DNA from 3 places in the Oleiphilus sp. HI0061 genome. Region 2 is predicted to be linked to each of the others. Evidence: predicted binding sites of a transcription regulator. Region 2 holds the regulator's gene; each other region holds the start of a gene.
The links. The regulator sigma-54, encoded in region 2, starts transcription at its own class of promoters, with help from an activator protein. The targets are predictions, from matches to a motif close to TGGCACNNNNNTTGCTNT.

Region 1 (4,051 bases), on a different contig from region 2:
ATTGCGATAGACGCAGTTTCCAGGTCTCGAATCTCACCAACCATGATGATGTCAGGATCTTGACGTAAGAAAGACCTAAGTGCTTCAGGGAAGCCAAGCCCGACTTTAGGGTTAACGTTAACCTGGTTGATGCCTTCCAGGTTAATCTCAACCGGGTCTTCTGCGGTAGAGATATTTCGTTCGTCAGTATTTAGTATATTCAAACCGGTATAGAGTGATACTGTTTTACCACTCCCCGTAGGGCCGGTTACTAGGATAAGCCCTTGCGGCTGGTGAAGCGCATCCATATAGAGCTCTTTCTGGACGTCTTCGTAACCCAATGCGTCAATCCCCATTTTCGCGCTGCTCGGGTCAAGAATACGCAATACAATTTTTTCGCCCCACAACGTAGGTAGGGTATTCACCCGGAAATCAATCGCTTTGGTTTTTGATAGCTTTAGCTTAATACGTCCATCTTGAGGAATTCGCCGCTCAGAAATATCCAGCTGGGACATAACCTTTAAACGGGCTGATATCTTGGGGGCCAGTTTAATGGAGGGCTTTGAAACTTCGTGTAATATACCGTCTGTACGGTAGCGAACGCGGTAGCTTTTTTCATAAGGTTCGAAGTGTAAATCTGATGCGCCAGTTTTGATTGCGTCGAGTAGCATCTTGTTGACGTATTTAACAATCGGCGCATCATCCGCATCACTAGCCGACACTTCATTGTCTGAGTCATCGCTCTGATCAACATCGATGTCGTCAAGGTCTGCATCGTCCAGATCGCCCATCGTTGTATCCTGCGACTCAAGATACTTCTCGATGGCTGCATTAAGCTTGTCATCTTCAACGAGTATTGCGTCAACACTTGCGCCTGTATGAAACTTGATTTCATCAAGGGCAATAATATTGGTTGGGTCCGATACCGCAATAAAAAGCCGATTGCCACGCATAAATAAAGGCAGGGCATGGTGTTTTCTAATTAGCTTTTCATCAACCACCTTTTCGGGGAAGGATTCTTGCTGAAAGGCATTTAGGTCCAAAACAGGCATACCAAATTCTTGCGCAGCAGAAAATGCTAGGTCCTTGGCTTTAGCCGCTTTTGCTTGAACCAGATGGGAAACCAGTGATAAATTGTTCTGATGAGCGTGTAGCTGTGCTTTTCGGGCAGTTTCTTCATCGAGTAACTGATCCAAAACAAACTTTCTGGCCAAGCCAGTAAGTGTCGTGTTTTCTGCTGTCATGGGGCTTCTTTGCTTGAGTTAAATTCACCATTTAGATGCACAAACTAATGTTTGGACTAAATAACTGGCTTTAAACGGTTTAGCGCTTGCTGATAAACGCATACATATATAAGGAAGTGTAGTGGAAGTTTTCAGATTTAAAAGAAAGCTTCGCATAGTGTGAGTAACTGACAAATATTGTCACTTCCTGTCATCAAGAGTATGGTCCAATACTTGTGATAATACTTCAAGGTAATTCTATAAAAGAACTGTAATCTACTGACTAATAAGGGAAATAATATTAATATTTGTAATTGGCACGTTGCCTGCTATTGTTTAAGTGTCGGTACGCAGAGTGTGAAGACTGATTGCAAACGCTTAGAAGAGCAAGCAACTTTCCTGACGCGAAGCCATCCTTAAGGGTAGACTCAAGTTTACCTTTAAAGATGGGTTCCAGATTGAAGGTAGTAGTAAAGCAAACAGGCTACTAAAACAATCGAGCGGCCATTTATACTAAATCTGGAGATATATTATGAATATGAAAAAGAATCAGCAAGGTTTTACGCTAATTGAATTGATGATCGTTGTTGCGATTATTGGTATTTTGGCAGCGGTTGCCATTCCTGCTTATCAGGATTACACGATTCGAGCGAAAGTAACTGAAGGTATGGTTTCTGCGGCTGCGCTGAAAATTGGAGTAACAGATATGTTCGCTGATAGTGGTGTAGCTGGTATTGATTCGTATGCTGCTGTAGTTGCTGGGGACCAAGCGAACTTGAAGACTGGTTCAATTAAGGCAATCAAGATTGATAAGTCTACAGACACAAATCCAGGAACAATCACTATTGATATGACTCTGATTCCTGCGATCTCTGGTGCAGGTAATCTTGCCTTCGTACCTTCGATTGGTACAAATCCTTTAGCGGATGCCAATGCAGCGGGAACAATTGTTTGGGCTTGTGATACTGCAGCAACAACAATTGCTGATAAATTCCTACCAGCGACTTGTAAGTAATCGCTACATAGGAACTAGCTAGCCTTTAAGGCTGCTAACGAGAAACCCCGGCTTAGTCCGGGGTTTTTTGTGTCTGAAAGGTTGATAAAAACATAAAGATTAATGTTTTACTCAAGACTAAGTAAGTGTTCATTCTTGCTTAATGTACTTTTGCCTATACCTTTTACTGCAACTAACTCTTCGAGGCGGGCAAACTCACCATAGCGCTCACGATAGTCAACAATGGCTTCAGCTTTTTTTAAACCTACGCCTTTCAATGCTTTGGCAATAGTTTGAGCATCTGCGCTATTGATGTTTATGGCCTTACTGGTTTGTATTGAACTATTTGGTTCATTGTCTGCATAGCTAATATTGCTGAAAGAAAGCAGCAAGCTAAACAAAAAAGGGATAAGCAGGCGGGGAGGGATGTTTGCGATGTTGTTAGAAAGAAAAGAGTTTGATTTCATAAGTTCGCTCCTTGCGTTAATAGAATCAAGTGCATGAACGGCTATTGAGCAATCCGTGTCAAAGCTTGTGTCATGCAAGTTCGATATTAACGGCTTCAGAGGCGATAGTGAATACTAATTCTATGATTATTCCTAATTAATTTAACTCACTGACACAATTAGCGACAATCACTATTGTATTCACTAAGGACTTGGTTAAAATGAAGTCAGGCGCTCGCAGAAGCGCTCAGAAACTGGAGAATGATAAGGATAAATCGGACGTGCTAAGTAAGTTGTTACACCTTCCCCGGTACCAGAAACGCCTGGTTACGGTTTTTGCAGACAGTCTTTGTCTACCTTTCGCCTTATGGATGGCCCTAAGTTTACGTTACGATGAACTTTATTTGCTTGAAAATAGCTCCGTATTGTTAGTCGCTTTTGTCACCGTTTTTACCAGTATTTTTGTTTTTGCGCGTCTCGGTTTATATCGGGCTGTTATTCGCTATATGAGTAATCATGCTTTACTGGCGATTATTTCTGGTGTTTCTATCTCTGCTATTATGTTGGCGGCTTTGGGCTTTTTATTTCAGGCGCCGATTCCTCGTTCCGTTCCCATTATTTACTGGTGTTTAGCGATGATCTTTGTCGGAGGGACGCGTATGTTAGCTCGCTCTCTGGTACACCGCGATATGATGAAATCCAAAGATCGGGTGATTATCTATGGTGCGGGTAAGTCTGGCTTGCAGCTAAGTTCGATACTTTTTCATGGCAAGCAGGTTCAGCCAATTGCTTTTATTGATGATGATATTAGTAAGCACGGTAGCATTCTTAACGGTATCCGCGTTTATTCACCCGAGAATATTTCTGAGGTGCTCAAGCGTTATGGTGCGCAGAGTATTTTGTTAGCCTTGGGCCATGCTTCCAGGGCTCGAAGAGCTGAAGTGATAAAGGGCTTGGAGCAGTACCCGCTTGCTGTGCAGACCATTCCACAAATTAATGATGTTGTCAGCGGTAAGGCGCGAATTGAAGAAATTCGTGATGTTGATATTGAAGACCTGCTTGGGCGTGATGAAGTCGCGGCCGATAGGGCCAGGCTTTCGGGTTGTATCTCAAATAAGGTGGTGATGGTCACTGGTGCGGGGGGGTCAATTGGCTCTGAGTTGTGTCGCCAAATCGTCAAGCTAAACCCGCGAAAGATTGTCCTGTTTGAATTGTCTGAATTTGCCCTTTATCAAATTGAGCAAGAGATTTCCAAGTATATTCAAAAACATACATTAAAGACTGAAGTGCATGCCATTATGGGCTCTGTGCAGAAACAGCATCGCATGGAAGTTATCATGAAGAGCTACGCTGTCGAAACGGTCTACCATGCCGCAGCTTACAAACATGTTCCTTTGGTAGAACACAAT
Region 2 (4,051 bases):
AGAAAACCTAGCCAAGGCCTATGATAAACGCCAAATAGTTAAAGATGTTTCCCTGACTATCAACAGCGGTGAAGTGATCGGGCTGCTCGGCCCTAACGGTGCTGGTAAAACCACTTGTTTCTATATGATTGTAGGCCTGGTTAAGCATGATAAAGGCAAGATATCAGTTAATGATACCGACCTATCATCCATGGCTATGCATGATAGGGCACGAAACGGTGTCGGCTACCTGCCCCAGGAAGCTTCAATATTTAGAAAGTTAAGTGTTCGAGACAATATCCTGGCGGTACTAGAGATTAGAAAAGATCTTTCTCGCAGCGAAAGGCGACAAAGAATGGAAGCCTTACTCGAAGAGTTTCACATCACTCACATCAAAGATAGTCTTGGCATGGCCTTGTCAGGCGGTGAACGTAGGCGAGTGGAAATAGCCAGAGCTTTAGCAATGGAGCCTGACTTCATTCTACTCGATGAGCCCTTCGCAGGTGTCGACCCAATATCGGTCAACGACATCAAGTCAATCGTCTCTCACCTTAAAAGTAAAAATATCGGCGTACTCATAACCGATCACAACGTTAGAGAAACGCTGGATATTTGTGAAAAAGCCTATATTGTTGGTGATGGCCATATCATTGCTTCAGGAAGTGCTGAAGACATTCTGAATAATGAAAAGGTCAAACAAGTCTACTTGGGCAATCAATTCAAATTATAAGCCAGTGGCTAGTTCATAGCATTCGATTCGAACAGCATATACAAACAATTAAGCATGACTTTCAGCTTAGAAATGAGTAGCATGCAATTTTCACGTCAACAAGACGATAACTTGATCTAAAACAATTATTTGTAGGCTGGTAACGTAAATATACTTTTATTTGTTTCACACTTTGCTATCTTCGCACTACACTTGTGTAAATGAAGTAAATATAAATACGTTTATTCACAGCGACCATTTCCGCAAAATATAATAAGCGACAATACATGATTCAAAATTTAAGTCTTAAGTTGGTGACATCCTCATGAACATGAAGGTTTCTCTCCAATTAAAGCTCGGTCAACAACTGACAATGACACCTCAATTGCAGCAAGCAATCCGCTTGCTACAATTGTCGACTCTTGACCTTCAAAACGAAATACAAGAAGCATTGGAATCTAATCCTATGCTCGAACTCCAGGACGATAACAACGAGCCTGGAAATACAAGTGATAAACAAGAAAATCAGAATGAAAGTCATCAAAATGATGGCAACGAGTACGCCTCTCAGGACAACCAACAAAGCAGTAGTACAGACACCAGTTCGAGCGAAGCACCTGCTAGTAATGAAGCCGACACGCCTAGTGAAGAGTGGTCAGATACTATACCGGAAGATCTGCCTGTTGATACGGCTTGGGATGACATATATACAAACAATGCGCCCAGTGGTCCCGTTCCCGAAGATGACAACAATGCCTTCGAACAAAGAAACGCTGCTACCGAGTCTCTTGCAGATCATCTAGATTGGCAACTTAACCTTACCCCCATGTCTGATCGCGACCGATACATTGCGATGTCATTAATCGACGCAACAGATACAGACGGCTACCTAACGAATACCGTTGAAGAGATACACGAGGGGCTGCACAACTCAGATGACGAAGACCCGGTTGAATTAGATGAAGTTGAAGCCGTCTTAAAACGCGTGCAGCACTTTGATCCACCTGGGGTATTTGCCAAAGACCTGCCCGACTGTTTGCTGCTACAGTTACGCCAGCTACCAAAAGATACGCCCTGGCTACCACAAGCAAAGCTTGTAATCAGCCACTACCTGAACTTATTAGGATCAAGAGACTACGCTCAACTAATGCGACGCAGCCGCCTTAAAGAGCATGAACTGAAAGAGGTTATCTCTCTAATTCAGTCTTTGAACCCTAAACCAGGTGAATCCATTGCTTCTTCCGAGCCTGAGTACATTGTGCCAGATGTCGTCGTAAAGAAAGAAAAAGGACGCTGGAAAGTTGAGCTCAACCCAGAGATTGCGCCAAAAATAAGGGTCAATGCAAATTATGCTTCGTTTATAAAGAGAGCTGACTCCAGTAACGACAACACCTTTATGAAGGATCAACTTCAAGAAGCAAAGTGGTTTATTAAAAGCCTACAAAGTCGTAACGAGACGCTTCTAAAAGTGGCAAGTAAGATAGTAGCTCACCAACAAGGCTTCCTTGACTATGGTGATGAAGCGATGAAGCCGCTGATTTTACATGATATTGCTGAAGCGGTAGAAATGCATGAGTCCACCATATCTCGTGTGACAACACAAAAGTACATGCATACGCCACGAGGCATATTTGAACTCAAATACTTTTTCTCAAGCCACGTCAGCACAACTACTGGCGGAGAGTGCTCGTCAACAGCGATTCGCGCAATTATTAAGAAGTTAATATCAGCAGAAAACCCTAAAAAACCTCTTAGCGATAGCAAGATTGCCGACTTGTTGAAAGAGCAAGGAATTAACGTCGCCCGCCGCACTATCGCAAAATACCGCGAAGCGATGTCGATCCCCCCATCGAACGAAAGAAAAAGATTGGTTTAATACAATATTTGATAACTTGCTGCCTGCAGCAAGTTGATTTGATAAGCGAAAAGTGAGTCAATATTCAACTCTCGCTAAAAATAACGATGATAGGAGAATACTATGCAATTAAATATCACTGGCCATCATGTAGATTTAACTGATGCACTTAAAGAATATGTGAAAACCAAATTGCAAAAGCTAGAGCGCCATATTGGCGGCATTAGCAACGTACAGGTAACCCTTTCTGTATCGAAACAAGCACATATTGCTGAATCAACGCTACATATCGCTGGTGCAGATATCCACGGCCACGCCGAGAACGACGACATGTATGCCGCTATCGACCAGCTAGTTGATAAGCTAGACCGTCAAATTCTTAAGCACAAGGAAAAGAAAGTTGACCGCGCACACGGCGCAGCAGCACGCTAGTTATTAGCGATCTTTAGAGTCGAAAAATGTCTGAAAATAAAATTACTATCGAGGCCATCTTGTCACCGGAGCTAACCCAACGCGGTTTGCCCGGTGGTAGCAAGAAAAAAGTTCTTCAACAGGCTGCACACCTGGTCTCAAAACAATTTCCTCATCTTGATGAAACTGAAATATTTGACAACCTTATTTCTCGTGAACGACTGGGAAGCACGGGAGTTGGGCAAGGAATTGCCATTCCCCACAGCAGACTGGAAAACTGCAAACAAGTTATTGGTTGTCTATTTACACTTGAAAAAAAGATACCTTTTGACTCGATAGATAACGAAGACGTTGATATTCTTTTCGTTTTACTTGTCCCCTCCGAGGCGACGAGCGAGCACCTGGATCTTTTAAGTCAAATTGCAGAGAAGTTCAACAACACTGCTTTTTGCGATAGTTTAAGGGAATCTGCTACAGGCACTGAACTTTATCAGAAAATAATTGCTTAAGACCTACAAACCTTAGAAGCTCAAAATTGCTAGGAACTTCTTATGAAGCTCGTTATTGTCAGTGGCAGATCCGGTTCCGGAAAAAGCACGGCCCTTCACGTCCTTGAAGACATGGGGTATTACTGCATTGATAATTTACCGGTTGGGCTTTTACTAAACCTTGGTAAACAATCACTACAAGGTAAAGATACAAGGTTAAGTAACGTTGCGATCAGTATCGATGCTAGAAATCTGCAGGGTGGAATAGAAGCATTCCCCCAAGTTTACGAGAAGCTAAAGCAGATGGAGATTGATGTCGATATCATTTTTCTTGACGCACAAAGTGAGACGCTCCTAAAGCGCTTTCACGATACTCGACGCAAACACCCACTTAGCAGCACAACACACTCACTCACCGAAGCGATTGAAACCGAAAGAACGCTTCTCGACCAGCTGGCACTAAAAGCTGACCTGACTGTCGACACTACGAAACTAACCCTATACGAGTTAAGAGACCTCATAAAACTTAGAGTGACAGGCAAACGAGAGCAAGAGCTCGCCATACTCTTTCAATCATTTGGTTTCAAAAATGGTGTTCCTAGCGATGCA
Region 3 (4,051 bases), on a different contig from region 2:
ATAAGCCTGCCCCTCTCCCTCAGAGCTAAAAATTTTAACGCTATAAGCACACCGGGAAGTATCGTAGCGCTCAATCACGAGCCAAGCCTCATCACTCCCTTTAAGCTGAGCAAGGCAAGGCAAGGCAGCCTTATCCAGATCCGCCAAATCCATTTGGCGGCACTGTAATTTGCCTTGGCTATGAACCGCTCTCATCATACCGCTACTTGAAGCTCTTTCGTCTACGGGTAAGCCGTGCAAAAACACCTCACGTGAACAAGCAAACCCAGCTAGCGCCATGACATGCAGATAAGCATTTTGAAGATAACGCGATACAGCTACTTGAGCAGGCTCTACTGCTTCAGCACTCGATACATTCGCCGCATTGTCATAAGAGCTACTGGCGGAATTATGGGACAAAGAAAAAACCTCAAATATCAAAAATAGCTCATCAAATTGTGAGCTAAACTATAGATGAGCTTTAGAAGCGAAAAGACTCTCTGTTACACTGCTTCTTCAAAGCTTTTTCTAACTATAGCAGTTATTTAACGAGGGTATAGACTGTGCTTACACAAGATCAATTCAAGACTAGCAATTTGTTGATCGCCATAAAGGTTACTTTATTGGCTTTATTGTTTTTCGTCAGCACGAGTAAGCTGTATGCCGAAGAAAGCACCAGCACAACAACCGTCTATAAAGTCACAAAACCAGATGGCAGCATATCGTACTCAGACCAACCACAAAGCAACGCCGTCACCTTGGAAGTCGAACCCGTTCCAACCATACCTGCACTAAAACCAAGCCCCATAAGTTTTAGCTCTGCACCTACAGACGACAGCTTTCTTTACCAGTCACTTGTTATTAGCGCACCAATAGACCGGAGCGCACTCCACTCAGGCACGGGTGACATCACTGTAAGCACCATATTAGAGCCTTCATTAAGAGCAGAGGACAAACTGCGCTTTCTGCTGGATGGTGCCGAAGTTGCATTACAAAAAGGGGCGAGCTTGCTGCTAACAAGCCTAAATAGAGGAACACACACGATCACGGTCCAAGTTATCGACCCACAAAACAAGGCTCTTATCTCAGCCAGTAGTCAATTTACAGTTCATCGACCTATCGCCAGAGCGTTCAAAATTAACTAACACATAGAGAGCACCAATAGGGAACACCCCAAAAAAGCAATGCACAAAATTGGTGCGCACATCCTATCTTCATCTATACTAAACCAAGAGCCCTGACACGCAAGCAGTCGGGAGCTCGCTAAATAGCTACTCTCTGAACATATTCGACGCCACATAAAACATTGGTTTGCTTCTTGCTTTGGCTATTATAGTTCGCCCCAGGCAAGAGCAAGCCTGTTTGCATGTAATTTCGTCTTTCAATGGATACAAGCTTTAATGACAACCAACCTGTTCTCAGATGCCTACCAACAACGCATACTCGAAGGCTTGTCGACTGCTGTTATCCTTATTGATGCAAATTACCAGATTAAATTTATCAATCCTGCTGCCGAAATGCTCCTGCAAGCCGGTTACAAACGAATACTATCCAGCAAGCTAGATCACCTCTTTATTAAACATGAAGAGCTTTTGTTTGACGAGTTCCAGGCCATTATTGATGGCGGGCACTCATACACTCAACGTGACTGCGAGTTTATTCTACACAACGGCCAAGAGCTTCTTGCAGACTGCTCGGCATCAAAGTTCTCTCAAGATTCTCAGGATTTACTGCTGATCGAAATGCAAGCAAAGGATCGTTTGAAGCGGATCAGCCGTGAAGAACAGCTGCATGAGAACCAGGAAACAGCTCAAATCCTTGTTCGTGGCTTCGCTCATGAGGTTAAGAACCCTCTCGGTGGAATTCGGGGTGCCGCTCAGCTACTTGATGCAGAGCTGACCAACCCAGAGCATCATGAATACACACAAATTATAATGAGTGAGTCGGACCGGCTGAGAAGTCTGGTAGATCGAATGCTCGGCTCTAATAAAGCCCTCAAGCGTTGTGAAACAAACATCCACGAGATCCTTGAAAGAGTTCACACCCTGATTCATGCCGAATCTGCAGGCAAAATTAATATTATCAGGGACTACGACCCAAGTATTCCCGAATTCCTGGGCGATAAAAGTCAGTTAATTCAAGCGTTTCTGAACATTGCGAAAAATGCACTTCAAGCACTGTCTGAGCAAAAAGACGAAAATCCTTCACCTCAGATTGTCTTGAGAACGCGAACTCTAAGGCAGTTCACTATTGGTCATACTCGACATCGACTGGTACTAAAGGTTGATATTATCGACAACGGCCCAGGTATACCAAAGGATTCCATTCAGAATATTTTTTACCCCATGATCAGTGGGCGCGCAGAAGGTACAGGTCTGGGCTTATCCATTACGCAAAGCATATTTACCAAGCACGATGGCTTGGTCGAGTGCGAAAGCAAACCAGGTAAAACCGACTTCATTATTTATATCCCTATCGATAGCACGCGCTCACCTAAACCAACAAACGTTTCAAGTATCTCGGAGTAACACTATGACAACAAAGCCACTTGTATGGATCATTGATGATGACCGCTCTATACGCTGGGTACTTGAAAAAGCACTAGCAAAAGAAGACTACGAGCTTCGCTCTTTTGAAAGCGGTGAAGGTGTAGTAGAACGACTTTCTAGCGAGAGCCCTGATGCGATTATCAGTGATATTCGTATGCCTGGCATTGATGGGCTTGCACTACTTGAAAAGATTCAAGCTAATAATTTGCATCGTGGCGTACCGGCAGTTCCGGTCATTATTATGACCGCTCATTCCGACTTGGACAGCGCTGTTTCCTCCTATCAGAGTGGCGCTTTCGACTACCTACCCAAACCCTTCGATCTAGATGATGCCGTCGCACTAATCAAACGCGCCATTGCTCACTCCCAAGAGCAAAAAGCACAGAATATGCCTGATGCACCGGAGCTCAATGAAGAAAATACTGAAATCATTGGTAAAGCTCCAGCGATGCAGGAAGTGTTTCGCGCTATCGGCCGCTTATCACAGTCAAATATAACGGTTCTGATCAATGGCGAATCAGGAACAGGTAAAGAACTGGTCGCTCGTGCTTTGCATCAGCATAGCCCCCGTGCACAGTTACCATTTATTGCCTTAAACATGGCTGCAATTCCCAACGACCTGATTGAGTCTGAGTTATTTGGTCATGAGAAAGGTGCCTTTACAGGTGCTGGAGGACAGCGCACCGGACGCTTTGAACAGGCTGATGGCGGTACACTTTTCCTCGATGAAATCGGAGATATGCCTGCCGATACGCAAACCCGCCTATTACGTGTACTTGCAGATGGTGAGTTTTATCGAGTCGGTGGCACCACACCCGTTAAGGTTAACGTTAGGATTATCGCTGCAACCCACCAAAACCTTGAAGGTCTGGTTCAAGAAGGTAGCTTCCGGGAAGATTTATTTCACCGTTTGAACGTTATTCGCGTTCACCTACCTAAACTATGCGACCGAAGTGAAGACGTCCCCACCCTGGCGAACTACTTCTTAAGCAAAGCAGCTGAAGAGCTCTCGGTCGACATCAAGCAATTACGCCCTGAGACCGAAGAGTACTTAAGTGCCATGCCCTGGCCAGGTAATGTTCGACAGCTAGAAAACACCTGTCGCTGGTTAACCGTCATGGCTAGTGGTAGAGAGGTTCATGTATCAGACCTGCCGCCAGAATTATTAGATGAAGATAACACTGCTCCAACAGCAAGTACTTGGCAGGAAGCCTTGCGAAAGTGGGCTGACCAGGAACTTAAAAAAGGTAATAGTGCCATTCTGGATCAAGCTGTTCCCCAGTTTGAGCGTATTATGATCGATACGGCATTGAACCATACTGGCGGACGACGTAGAGATGCTTCCCAGTTATTAGGCTGGGGCCGGAATACGCTTACCCGTAAAATCAAAGAGCTTGATATGAGCTTTGAAGAGAGTACTGAGGAAGAGGATTAAGCCCCTCCCTCCGCATTACTCTCATATTTTGTAGGCAGCGGGTTCCATCCCGCGCTATGCCCAAACCTTGGAGCACGACCTAGAATCA

Region 1: the regulator sigma-54 is predicted to act here: its motif matches at 1,518-1,535, upstream of A3735_RS31735 (pilin).
Region 3: the regulator sigma-54 is predicted to act here: its motif matches at 1,287-1,304, upstream of glnL (nitrogen regulation protein NR(II)).

What each region holds. Positions count from the first base shown of each region.
Region 1 is NZ_LWFE01000435.1:6,179-10,229, reverse strand. It holds gene pilB (type IV-A pilus assembly ATPase PilB) at 1-1,223, opposite strand, end outside; gene A3735_RS31735 (pilin) at 1,741-2,217, shown strand; gene A3735_RS05835 (helix-hairpin-helix domain-containing protein) at 2,325-2,663, opposite strand; gene A3735_RS05830 (nucleoside-diphosphate sugar epimerase/dehydratase) at 2,864-4,051, shown strand, end outside.
Region 2 is NZ_LWFE01000987.1:226-4,276, reverse strand. It holds gene lptB (LPS export ABC transporter ATP-binding protein) at 1-709, shown strand, start outside; gene A3735_RS11455 (RNA polymerase factor sigma-54) at 1,020-2,564, shown strand; gene hpf (ribosome hibernation-promoting factor, HPF/YfiA family) at 2,667-2,975, shown strand; gene ptsN (PTS IIA-like nitrogen regulatory protein PtsN) at 3,002-3,463, shown strand; partial or broken gene rapZ (RNase adapter RapZ) at 3,506-4,051, shown strand, end outside.
Region 3 is NZ_LWFE01001334.1:6,524-10,574, forward strand. It holds gene A3735_RS21105 (type I secretion system permease/ATPase) at 1-399, opposite strand, end outside; gene A3735_RS21110 (hypothetical protein) at 543-1,124, shown strand; gene glnL (nitrogen regulation protein NR(II)) at 1,380-2,507, shown strand; gene glnG (nitrogen regulation protein NR(I)) at 2,512-3,963, shown strand; partial or broken gene A3735_RS21125 (LamG domain-containing protein) at 4,049-4,051, opposite strand, start outside.